DNA from 4 places in the Alteromonas alvinellae genome. Region 4 is predicted to be linked to each of the others. Evidence: predicted binding sites of a transcription regulator. Region 4 holds the regulator's gene; each other region holds the start of a gene.
What was found. Region 4 encodes LexA, which represses DNA repair genes until DNA is damaged. Its sites were predicted from a motif close to TACTGTATNNNNATACAGTA; they were not measured.
Positions count from the first base shown of each region.

Region 1: a site for LexA is predicted at 1,404-1,423, ahead of recN (DNA repair protein RecN). Genes of this name have one in related genera too.
Region 2: a site for LexA is predicted at 2,066-2,085, ahead of ACX5KA_RS04320 (recombinase RecA). Genes of this name have one in related genera too.
Region 3: a site for LexA is predicted at 2,355-2,374, ahead of ACX5KA_RS13805 (putative DNA modification/repair radical SAM protein). Genes of this name have one in related genera too.

Region 1 is NZ_CACSIH010000258.1:32,884-36,091, reverse strand. It holds gene nadK (NAD(+) kinase) at 1-394, shown strand, start outside; gene dps (DNA starvation/stationary phase protection protein Dps) at 654-1,163, shown strand; gene recN (DNA repair protein RecN) at 1,464-3,149, shown strand.
Region 2 is NZ_CACSIH010000063.1:3,965-7,172, forward strand. It holds gene ACX5KA_RS04315 (Y-family DNA polymerase) at 1-1,303, opposite strand, end outside; gene ACX5KA_RS04320 (recombinase RecA) at 1,303-2,052, opposite strand; gene ACX5KA_RS04325 (hypothetical protein) at 2,300-2,812, opposite strand; gene ACX5KA_RS04330 (DUF885 domain-containing protein) at 2,815-3,208, opposite strand, start outside.
Region 3 is NZ_CACSIH010000187.1:28,399-31,606, forward strand. It holds gene ACX5KA_RS13795 (hypothetical protein) at 1-110, shown strand, start outside; gene ACX5KA_RS13800 (TIGR03915 family putative DNA repair protein) at 149-955, opposite strand; gene ACX5KA_RS13805 (putative DNA modification/repair radical SAM protein) at 1,007-2,248, opposite strand; gene ACX5KA_RS13810 (response regulator) at 2,516-3,208, opposite strand, start outside.
Region 4 is NZ_CACSIH010000113.1:86,198-89,405, forward strand. It holds gene ACX5KA_RS08010 (hypothetical protein) at 1-1,924, shown strand, start outside; gene lexA (transcriptional repressor LexA) at 2,037-2,663, shown strand.

The DNA.
Region 1 (3,208 bases), on a different contig from region 4:
AATTTACATCGATGAGCAATTTGTATTCAGTCAGCGCAGCGACGGATTAATAGTAGCCACACCTACAGGTTCAACGGCTTACTCTTTATCAGCGGGCGGCCCTATTATTATGCCCAAGCTAGATGCACTTACGTTGGTACCCATGTTTCCTCACACACTTAGCAGCCGTCCAATCGTTGTTGATGCTGACAGTCAGGTATCGATGAAAGTATCAAAGGTTAATAGTGACTCGCTACAAGTGAGTTGCGATAGCCATATTGTTCTGCCGGTGCTACCTGGCGATGAAATTCGAATAAACAAAAGCGTAGACAAACTCCATCTTGTTCACCCTAAGGGCTACAGCTACTTCAATGTACTTCGTAAAAAGTTAGGTTGGGGTAGTAAGCTTTACTAGCCTCCCTGCTCCATTTAGTTGATTCCATGTGCATTTATTACATAAGCCTGTAGCATTTTCTTGATTGCTACAGGCTTGAAAAATAAAGATTTTTTAATCTTCTCTAATTTCCTCAACGAAAACCAAGACTTATAGAAATATAAGTTTTCGGCATACCTGTTGCACCTATTACTTCAAGTCGTCAGCACAAGGTCTTTGTTATTTGGCCTAAATGATGTTTCGCATCCCGCTGACTTATTTGCATTCAATAGGAGATATCATGAGTAACACCAATATCAAATTTACAGCCCCTGGAATGGATAACGATGCTGCTGCCAAAACAATCAAGGTATTGGATCAGCGATTGGTTGCACTATTAGATTTACAGTTAACGTTGAAGCACATTCATTGGAATGTAGTAGGACCAAACTTTATCGGTGTGCATGAGATGTTGGATCCGCAGGTAGATGCGGTACGCGAAATGACCGACACAATTGCAGAGCGAATTGCTACATTAGGTGGCGTACCGAAAGGTACACCAAAAGCCATTGTTGAAGGTCGCAGCTGGAACGATTATGAATTGGGTAAAGGTTTAGTACTTGACCACCTTAAGGCGCTGGATGCCGTATACGACGGTGTAAATGGTGACCATAGAAAAGCGTTAGAGCTTTTAGGTGAAATTGACCCAGTATCGGAAGATATGATCACCGGCCAACTTGCAGATTTAGAACAGTTCCAGTGGTTTGTGCGCGCGCACATTGAGTCTGGCAGCGGTGAACTACAGCAATAGTAAACAACTAATGTGTTTGCAGATTGTTATCCGAACTATCTGCAATAGATTAAAGTTGTAATGTTAAGGAGAGCTTCGGCTCTCCTTTTTAAGTTATCCCTTCTCGGCGAACCCGAATTATCGGTTATTCATAACCCATCTTTAAAAGATCGAACCTATATAATTGATTTTACAAATATTATTATCGACACCGGTTGTTTTTAAATAAATTTTTTGCAACTTAACTTTACACAATAAAAATACTGTATATATTATCAGTTACTGTATATATCATCATGTTCAACTTATTCGAGTGTGGTTATGTTAGCGCATCTTTCTATTTCTAATTTTGCTGTTGTAAAACAATTATCAGTTCAACTGGAAAACGGGTTGACTGCTATAACCGGTGAAACCGGTGCAGGTAAATCCATCGCTATTGACGCTTTAAGCTTGTGCTTAGGCGAGCGTGCCGACGCAAATGCGGTGCGAAAAGGTAGTGCAAAAGCTGAGATCATTGCTCACTTTTCTTTAAACGGCAATGTATTAGCTAAAGCCTTCCTCGATGAACATGAGCTCACCTCAGATGAAGATGAGAATAGCTGCTTTATTCGCAGAGTTATTTCGAAGGAAGGCCGTTCAAAAGCGTTTATCAACGGTATTCCCGCTTCACTTCAGCAGTTAAAAGGCTTAGGCCAGTTTTTGTTGGCCATTCACGGTCAAAATACTCACCTACAGTTGCTGAAAGAAGACCATCAAAGGGAATTAGTCGATGGTTACGCTAAGCACGACGACATGTTAGCGCAAGTTAGAGAAACCTACTCTCTTTGGCGTGATAAGCAGCGCACGTTAAAGGCGCTTCAAGAACAAGCCCAGCAGCGCGAAGACAGAATTCAGCTGTTAACTTATCAGGTTCAAGAACTTGATGAATTCGCCATTGAAGAGGGTGAATTTGAAGAGTTAGAAATAGAGCACAAACGCCTTAGTAACGGGCAAAGCCTTTTAGAGCAAGCCCAGACCAGCGTATACAATTTATATGAAAGCGATGAAGGCAATGCACTGTCGGTTATACAAAGCAGTATTGAACGTTTAGGTGAGTTAGAAGCGCACGACGCTAGTTTAACGCCAATCATTGCCATGCTTAATGATGCAGCAATTCAAGTAGAAGAAGCGGCAGGAGAGCTACGTAGCTACTGCGATCACTTAGAGATCGATCCACTTCGCTTACAGCAAGTTGAGGCGCGCTATGCGAAGGCGATGGAACTTGCCCGTAAACATACTGTAATGCCAGAAGGACTTTATCAGCATCATCAAGAGCTAGCCGCCGAATTCAATGCTTTATCGGAACAGGAAACACTGTTAGGTACGCTTGAAGGCGAAGTAGAAGAAGCACGAGCAACGTATTTAACCGCGACCAAAGCGCTTTCTGAGAGCAGGCAACGTGCTGCTGGTAAGCTAAGCGAAGATATTGAAGTGCAAATTCGCCAAATGAATATGCCCCACGCAAAAGTGGATATTCAGATTCAATACGACGAACTTAAGAAGCCGGTGAGCACAGGTCTAGATACCGTAGAATTTAAAGTGTCTACCAACCCTGGTCAAGATGCAGACAAATTAGAAAAAGTCGTATCAGGTGGTGAACTTTCTCGTATAGGACTGGCTATTCAGGTAATCGCGAGCGGCCATCACGCTACCCCTACTATGATTTTCGATGAAGTCGATACGGGCATTAGCGGCCCAACAGCATCAATCGTTGGCGGGCTTTTACGTAAATTAGGTAAACAATCGCAAGTAATGTGTGTTACCCATCTACCTCAAGTAGCGGCACAGGCACATAATCAATTGTTTGTTACCAAGCTTACCGACGGGGAAAGTACTGAAACCCAGATGTTGGCGCTGACTAAGCAAGACAGGATCGATGAGCTTGCAAGACTATTAGCCGGTGATAAAGTAACCAAATCGGCGCTAGCGAATGCAAAAGAACTGCTTAAAAGCGCAGCATCGAACTAAAATGCAGTTGATTGGTCATAGTTGTCAATGTAGCATGCCTTCGCGCTTGCAATAAAACA
Region 2 (3,208 bases), on a different contig from region 4:
CACTGCTATAAGCGTAATTATCGATGCAGCTACCGACGCTCGGCTCCGTCACCGTCATATATTCAAACTGGTGGCTGTCGGCAGCGCGCGGTTGAAACGTACTGTTATCGCCTAGCTTCGCGTTTAAGCGCCCAATTAATTGCTTTTGTGCAATATCGTTAAATCTGTCGCTAAAGAAATCGCCATTCTGCGTTTCCATTTCTTCGAATTGCTGACAGGTAAGTGTCATGGCTGTGGCAGGCTCAGGTAACTCCAGATTCTCAGTTTTAAGGCTAAATAACGGTAGCCAACTCTTCACCGAAGACTGAGGCAATGCAGAGTGAATATTAATATCCATTACAGGTGCTTCTCTGAAATGAATATGAACGCTGATGCTTGATGTATATAGGTTTCTGGCCCGTAAATAGTGAGACAAATGCTCAAACTGCTGGGTGACAAAAGGGGTTAGATGCTGCGTGTTTTCAATATCAAAAGGCAATAGGATAAAGTTATCGAAATGCTCCAAAGGCCTAAATAATGTAACCCGCGGGAAGGTTTCTCCCCTTAACGCAGTAAGATACATAATGGTGTTATTGTCGAAGCGTCGCCCCAGCTCTTGTACCGGCATGGCCAGTAGTTGATGTACGCAGGAAACGCCTACTCTTGCCAACGAGTCAATGACTTTGGGTGATAGAGCCGTGATAGAAAGCGGGCATGCACTTAGGGCTTTTTTTATATCATCGGGCGTATGTAAGTAGGTATTAAGTTTATGAAGCGCTAATACTTTTGCGGCCTCAATTGTCCATGCGCTAGCAAAATGATAGCGAATATCTGCTTCTGCCAGAGCTTGAGTTAAAGTTTTCCACAGTGGCGTATGACCGCCATAGTAATGAGTTAGGTTATCTAGCCTTACTGCCAGACCGCTTATACTATTTGAGTGAATATGGTTGTCTAATACGATGTCAGAAGCCAGTGGATAAAGCCGATGGGCTAACTGCGTCAGCATATGCTTTTCGGCTTCTTCACTGAGTGGCAGAATATGCACGTAAGGGCATAGCGCCGCCGCTTGAGCTAGCCCATGCCCAATTTCAATGCCTTCTTTTTTCGCAATATCATTACACTGGGTAATTTTGTTTGTTTTACTACAGTACACAGCAACAGGTGTATTCGACGGTAATGACGAAGAAATTCCATTAGCTTCGCTTCTAGGGGTGTTTCTACGATCACTTTTAAGCGTTTGCCGGTGGGCATGATTAGTTTTAGCAGCGTTAATATGGCTGTCTAAAGTTAGTTGATAGCAGTAAATATAAGCCCACAGCATCATTAGCTCACAGAGTGTAATGCCTGATCGGAAAGCGTGTTGTGTGCCATGGCCCATTTAATGGCCTGATTGTCGGGTGTCCACCGGTGGGAAATAACAATGTTATCTTCTGGCCACCCATGACGCTGCTTGCGTATGTTCACTGCCAAAGCGTGGGGTTTACCCTTTAGCGCGATATCCAACGTAATGGGTAATGCACTGTCGCTTTGATTCGAAGGAGTGGCTTGTGAATCACTTAAGTTGGCCTTCGGATAACCTAACTGAGATGCCTGCTGTTGCGGTGGAGTATACAGTAAGCACAGCGCATCATTATGCGTTGCTGCTACCTGTAGGCGTCGTGCTTCTTTTTGATTTACAGCATTACTCCACAGCACTACGCAGTGGCAAGCCGTACTTTTTAAACATTGCTCTGCTGCCCACAGCGACTCTTGTTCAGAACCTGGTTTTACTACCAGAACTTGTTGCGCTTTAAGCCCCAAGTTTTCTAACCACGGCGACTGTAGTATCCCGGGAGGGTTAATAAATACCACCAGCTTATGCGTACGGTGTTGGCATATAACCTGTTTAAAGAGTGAAAGTTCACCCATGCCGGTTAACGAAGAGATACGGACAAGACCTGTAGATGCAACGCCACCGTTAAGTGCTTTATCCAGACGCGGAAAACCCAGCGAAAACTTGGTTTCACTTTGTCTCTGATCTCTGGCTCGCCAAATATGCGGGTGGTTATTAAGCACGGATAACGATTTATTCATGGCACTCAAAATAAACTGTATTTTTATACAGTATTATAGTGCAGCAATAACCCTTTTCAAGACAAAAGGTTTTTGGCTTGTTGTTTTAAGCGCTAACTTACTGATAAGTTTGGAAAGGTAAAAAGATTAAACTTTTAAAAGTGTAGGAACATGGCTAGGGTCGCTGACCTTACTACATAGCAAAGCGGGCGACCCTGTTGTACAGTTGGCGTTGCATCAGCGCTAACGAGAGACACAGAGTAAAATGTTACTCTTCAGATGATGGTTCTTTTTGAGCCTTTGCTGTCGTGCCGCTTACTGTTGCTGTTACGGTTTGGCAAAAAGCAATAAATCCATCTGCGGTATTTTTTGCCCACACCATGCGAACGTTGCCAGGTAGAGCCTTCACCACTTCACGAATTTCCTCAAGCGTCACTTCTTCATTAAGCAACACTTTATTCAGCGATTCCTCAAATGACATGCCTTTTTCACAACAGGTCATGACAATAGCTGAAAAGTTGCGCATAAGTGGGTGTAGCGCATTGTATTGAGTTTGGTCGATAAGGCGACTTTTATAGGCACTTTCAATACGAGCAGTAAGGTTTTTTTCCAACGCATCTGTAACAAGAACAAGGTTGCGGTAAGCATATGTAACCTTATTACTGGTCTGCTTATTTGAGTGGCGCAACAGCGCCAGTTCTTTCTGTAGGTTCTGCGCTCGCAGCACAAAGTAAATTAAAAACAGGATAAGTAATCCAATAACACCAAATGCAACGATCATGATTATTGTGCCTTTTGTTCATCTATAAAGGTGTTGATGTTTTGCTCCAAGATAAACAGTGGAACTGAGCCGTTTTCTAACACGGCACGGTGGAATTTGCGCACGTCAAAACGCTCTCCTAATGCTTTCTCTGCTTTCTTGCGAAGGCCTTTAATTTTGATTTCCCCAATCTTGTAAGACAAGGCTTGCGCTGGCCAAGAGATATAGCGGTCTATTTCAGTATTTACGTTGTGCTCTGAAAGCGCGGTATTTTCCATCATATAATCAACCGCTTGTTGACGGCTCCAGCCCATCGTGTGCATACCGGTATCCACAACCAAACGACATGCTCGCCACATTTCGTAGCTTAAACGACCGAAGTTGTCGTACGGCGTTTCATAAATACCTGCTTCAATA
Region 3 (3,208 bases), on a different contig from region 4:
TAAATCGAGCAAATCCTAAGATTAAACTACCAGCTAGCATTTGGATTTACGAGCAGACTCGACCACAATGGGCTAAAGAAGTAAGGAAGAAAATGGGCCTTGATGAATAACTATGCGGCGAGTTGTTAAGAACATAACGTCCAAGAGTCTAGTTAGTCTTACAATCACTGGTCATTTTCCGAGTGCGTGTATCTGACTGTTTGATCATATCGTCTATTAGTGTCGTTTCAGGCATGTTTTTCCAGTACTTCTTAGGCATTTGATTTAACATTGCACTTGTCTTGATACGTGCAGGGTTAAATATATTGGCGTAGTAGGTCAGCCAGTATTTTTCAATGCGATCGTCATCGGGTACAACGCTTGAATCGGGGTTATCTTCTAGTACTAGGGTTTCAGTATCCCAGTGTGCCGCACGATAGGGTGTTAAGATTGACCAACGCATATTCTTAAACCGGGTTTGGAAGAAGTTAAGTTTTATTTCTAAACTGAAATGCTCGGGTTCATACCATGCAACAAAATGCTCTTGCCCCTCTAGGCTAATTTCTCTGAACCTTAAGAAGGCACTCATTTTGTACGCGTCGCGTTTTACCGCTTTCGCCATAGCAAAAAGCTGAATAACATCGTCATCAGTTTTGATTTGAATGAGCTGCTTATTTTCATAAACTACACGCCATAACACCCGGTAACACAAGGCAAATCGATTTTCATCGTTATGGCATAGGGCGTACTTTAAAAGCATTAATGTAGATTTAGGAATGCTAAGTTTACTTTGCGGCATTTTTCGGGGAATTTTGCTTTGGCATGGCTCAGCATCGCTACTAAACAGTTCGTTTTGAACTGAATGCGCGTTCTGCCAGATGAGATGTTCAGGGCGAATACGCTCAGCAATACATCGACGCGAGGCTTCGCGCCATTCATCAAAGCCAGGTACTGAAGTAATGATAATGGTCTTCATGTAGAGCGACCTTTTAGTCTGAGGCTGAACATATCTGCGTTATCCGCATACTCAAGCGCCAAATAACTCAAACTGTTTAGGCTGTTTAAACTGAAGCTCAAAATTATTACTGTCGAGTAAATGGATATCAGGGAAGTAATCTCCCACGCTGATGAAAGGCTTCAACTTTTTAAGGGGTAGACGCATTTTGGTAAGGTCGATCCAGTTGAGCTTAGTATTACGCCTTATAGATAGAATCTTTTGTACCGTTCGGGCGCCAAGACCAGGAACGCGTAGCAGCATCTGTTTGTCAGCTTTATTTAAATCTATCGGAAACACGTGACGATTGCGAAGTGCCCATGAAAGTTTAGGGTCGTAGTCCATATCTAACATGTCATCTTCTAAGATTTCATCTAAGCCAAAGCCATAAAAGCGCAAAAGCCAATCCGCTTGATATAGGCGGTGTTCCCGTACCAATGGCGCCGGTTTTAATGGCAAAACTTCCGAAGCATCAGGAATAGGGGAAAATGCCGAGTAATAAACACGACGTAGCTTTTGCTCGCTATAGAGCTTTACGCTTGTACCTAAAATGGTTTTATCGTTCGACCCATCGGCACCTATAATCATTTGCGTAGACTGTCCCCCTGGCGCGAAACGGGGAGGGCGTTTACCCGAAAACGTCTTGTCTATTTTATGCTCTGCAATTTTTTCTTTTAGCGTATTCATCGACCTGTGAATATCATTAAGATCTTTCTCTGGTGCGTACTTATTTAGCGAAGACTGCGTGGGCATTTCCACATTAATACTAAGCCTGTCTGCATAAAGGCCTGCTTCTGCTTGTAATTCTGGCGACGCATTCGGGATAGTTTTAAGGTGAATATATCCTTTAAATCCGTGGTCAATACGCAGCGATTTCGCAATACGTACCATGCTTTCCATAGTGATATCGGGAGATCCCACAATCCCAGAGCTTAAAAACAAACCCTCAATGTAATTGCGCTTGTAAAAGTTAAGGGTTAATTCTACCGTTTCTTTAACCGTAAAACGCGCTCGTTGAACATTGCTTGAAACCCTATTAATGCAATAATGACAATCATAAATACAGTAGTTTGTCATAAGAATCTTAAGCAGCGAAACACACCTACCATCAGGCGTAAAACTGTGGCATATACCCGAGCCACCAGTGAGCGAGCCTATGCCTACTTTTTCGGTTTTCCCCGCTTGTCGTTTACCGGCGGAACCGCTCGCACAGGACGCGTCGTACTTGGCAGCATCGGAAAGAATTTCTAGTTTTTGTATCAGTCTGTCATGCATCTCCGATGTATACTTCCTTTAATTACTCACAGCAAACAAGCTAGTATTTTTCACCAAATCATCGATACGAACTTTTTTGGCACTGGCTAAGTCGCATTATTTTATAGCATGTATATATATACAGTACAATTGGCAACGCTAATAGGGAATTAAGATTTAATGTTAGCCTTGGCGGCTTACTACAAAGATGAATGGGCAGAAGGCAACACGTTGCTAGAGATAGAAAAGGTAGGTTTGCTTTATAAAAAAGTGATATGTCATTGGCTATCAAAAGCCAATATACTTAGAAAGTTCATCTCGAATGTTCTCGTACTTTTCTTTGTACGGTGCTTTGAGTGTCATGTCATCAATAAGCTTAAATAAACGTTTACATTCGTTTATTAATTTCATTTCTGCCTTATCTTCTTGTATGGCTATCTGAAGAAGGCATTGAAGCAAATTCAGTGCAACGCCTGTATTAACGGGGGCGAAACCCTGAGCAAGGGCAAACGAGGCTTTTGCTCGTTCGTAGTCTTGCTGTTGATAGTGTTGAATACCTTCGCGGTTAAACTGTTGGTAACTCGCAATATTTTTCTGTGCGTTTTTAGCCTGTGTCTCAAGCATGGTCACGCTATTTTGGTCGAGTTCGTCACCTCTCGATGACAGAATAGAGTCAAGTTGCAGCGCGTCGTCATATTCTCCCAGTTTGTACATGACGTTAATGCTATCCGGAATAAAAGCAGTGGGAACCTCGGTATATTTATCGTCTAGTAGTGTTTGAGAAGTATTTAAGTGACGTTTAGCATCGATTAATTTTCCGTCTATCGCACTTATTCTGGCATTTACAATATTGCCAAAAATATCAACGTCAAACTCTCTGTCTACTTTTTGTAAATGTTCATCAAACTTACCTCTCTGAAGAGTAAGCAAGGCTTCTTGTTGATACTTATTGCGCTGCTTTTTATCTTCAGCAAACTCAGC
Region 4 (3,208 bases):
TGCCTCAACCAAGGGTGGGAATGAACTCATATCCGTCAATCATCGAAATGTGGGCGCCTTCTCGTTAAACGGGAATAAACTAGAAAATACCTATGTGTACCCTTACAAGTTACCTACCAGAGGAGAAATTAAAGGCGTTTATACACAAGATGCTGACGGTGATAGCAATGATGAAATCTATATCCTTACTGAACAAGGCTTGTCAGTTATAAAAGATCGTAACGACAACGCGGAAACTGTATTTGTAGCAGAGGATAAAATTACGTCAGGATGGTTTTACGATATTGATAGCGACGGTATTGAAGAAATTGCATACCTTCACGGCGATCATTATTACGATGCGACTTCTATCTCCATTCATAATGTAACAACTGGTGAGAAGTTACAGCAGTTCGATGTCGATGGTGTATCAACCCTTTCTTTTGGTAATGTGGACGACGACGCGTCTATCGAGTTGGTGACTAACAATGGTTACGTCTTCGATATTAATAGCGGCGCTAATCAATGGCTTTTTGGCAATGGGTTTAGCGACGCTTACGTCGCTGTCGGTGATATGAACAACGACGGTGTCGATGAAATCATTGGTGCCGACCGTTGGGAGAATATTTCAGTCTATTCAGCGGTATCGAAAAGTAATTTGGCGACAGCTGAGCATAACGATATCTGCGATTTGAGCTATAGCAAAGATGACCATACAAATAAGGGAATGTTTGTAATTTCTGAGTGCCAGTGGGGAGAGGTGAAAGCTTTCACGCTTGAAGGTGGTCAAATTTCGGAACAATGGAGCGTTATTCATAATACGTATAGCGGTATGTCGCTTTTAATCGGCGACCTGAATAACGATAGCCGAAACGAAATAATCTGGACCGGCGACAGCGAAATTCAGGTTGCACAGCAAGATGCTGAGGGCGACTACGTCTTATCAGATATACAAACTGAAGCACACTCTTCTAATTACTTTGCTGCCGGCTGGGCCCCTTTTGGTGATAATGATGAAAGAGCAGTCTTTGTTAGTGAGACAACTAACTACTACACATCAATTCAGGTGCTGTCAGTTAACACGAAGAATGAACTTACCATCAGCGACGAACTTGGCGACGATGTTTTTGACTATAGCAGACCCGTTGTTACTGACTATAACAATGATGGCGTGGGTGAATTATTCACAGGAGCTTTGAATAGCAATACATCATTCAACGTAGTTAAGTTGTCAGATAACTCAATTCAGTGGTCACTGAGCCAAAATCAAAACAGCCAAATCTCACTCATCGAAGCAATAGACGTTAATGACGATAATTTTGTTGATGCGGTCATTGTTGAAAACAATCGACTTAAAGCATTCGATATTGAGAACCAAGTTCTCATCGACGCTGTCATTAATGAGTTTTCAATTGATACTGTCGCTGAGCTCACCAATAATGGCGAACACTTCTTTGCTGTTAGTGGCTATGAATCATTAAAGCTCTATACAATGCAAGATGGCGAGTTTGTCGGACTAAATGCACTAGATGTTTCTTGTAGTCAATTGATAAGAATTAATGCTGATGGTGACGACGCCTCTGAGTTCGCATGCTTAGATAGAAACTACAATAGAATAAATATTTATGACGTAACAAATGACGCCTTGGTACTTAAAGAGGCCATAACGCCTACATTCAATCTTCAGAATATAGCCGTTATTCCAACGACATCGTCTAATCAATCAATACTTGGCATTTACCAAGCTGAAGAATATGACTCATCGTATGGATATTATGACAACGTTGCTTACCGAGTCACTGAAATAGATAACAAAGGACATGTCATTTGGCGTAGCCCTTCCATTGGCATTAATCATGTCGATGGTATGCGTACCCGAAAGAACAATGCCGGTGAAGTAGAGCTTCAAATAGGTAATCCGAACATGGCCCTTCTTGTGAAATAAAGGTAATACACTTGTCGCTGTCTATTGCTTATGGCAAAAGACGCGGCAAGTGCTTGTTATTTAGTTTTAGGTGTATATACTTACAGGAACTGTATGAACAGACAGGTCTTTTATGCGCCCACTCACAGCTCGACAAACAGAAGTTTTAGAACTTATCAAAACTACCATGCAAGAAACGGGGATGCCGCCTACGCGTGCGGAAATCGCTCGTCAACTTGGTTTTCGTTCTGCCAACGCTGCAGAAGAACATTTGAAAGCCTTGGCGCGTAAAGGCGTGATAGAAATTCTGCCGGGTACCTCTCGGGGTATCAAACTCAATATTCCCCTCGAAAATGACGTACCTGAAGAAGAAGGCCTACCTCTCATCGGGCGTGTGGCGGCGGGTGAGCCAATTTTGGCGCAAGAGCACGTAGAATCACACTACAAGGTAGACCCTGCACTGTTTCAACCTCAAGCAGACTTTTTACTGCGTGTTAACGGCATGAGCATGAAGGACATAGGTATTTTAGATGGTGATCTCCTTGCTGTGCATCGCACCACCGATGTTCACAATGGCCAGGTTGTTGTGGCACGTGTAGACGAAGACGTTACGGTAAAGCGTTTAGAGAAACGTGGTCGTGAAGTATTACTTCATGCCGAAAACGAAGAATTCGCACCTATTCGAGTAGACCTAGCCAACGAACCTTTTGCTATTGAGGGGATCGCAGTGGGCGTTATAAGAAACGCGGATTGGATGTAAGGTTTTAACACCTTCAATGAAAAGCGGCGCACTAGCCGCTTTTTTTATGCCTTTTATTGCTTTATTTCTACCAGTTTTCTGGAGTTAGGGTGACTAAGCACGCTTTTAAAAAACGAACCCAAACATGACTGTCAGAAAACGTATTAAGCGTATTTTGCCTGTGAATGAACTAATGAATATGCATTCATTATTTTAAAGTCTGTTTGAAAATAAATATTAGCAACCTATTAGTTGTTGATTTTATGATCAAATGATTGCTGATAAAACCTTTGTGTTGTTCAAAATGTGCGTTTGATTTTATCCTCGGCTACTACATGCTCATTTCTTTTTCCATCCAATATGTAACGTAAGGCTGCCAAATAAAATGATTAAAAATTGAACACTTCGTTAAATTTTTAACAGAAAAGACTAGACGGCACGGCATTATTGCGCAATTCTTAGACAAAGATTAACAAAATAATAACAATGACTCTTAATTTGTTTTACAAGTTGAGGTAATGGGTCAATCGTTCGCAAACCATTTGGTAGGGCATCGCGCAAAATAA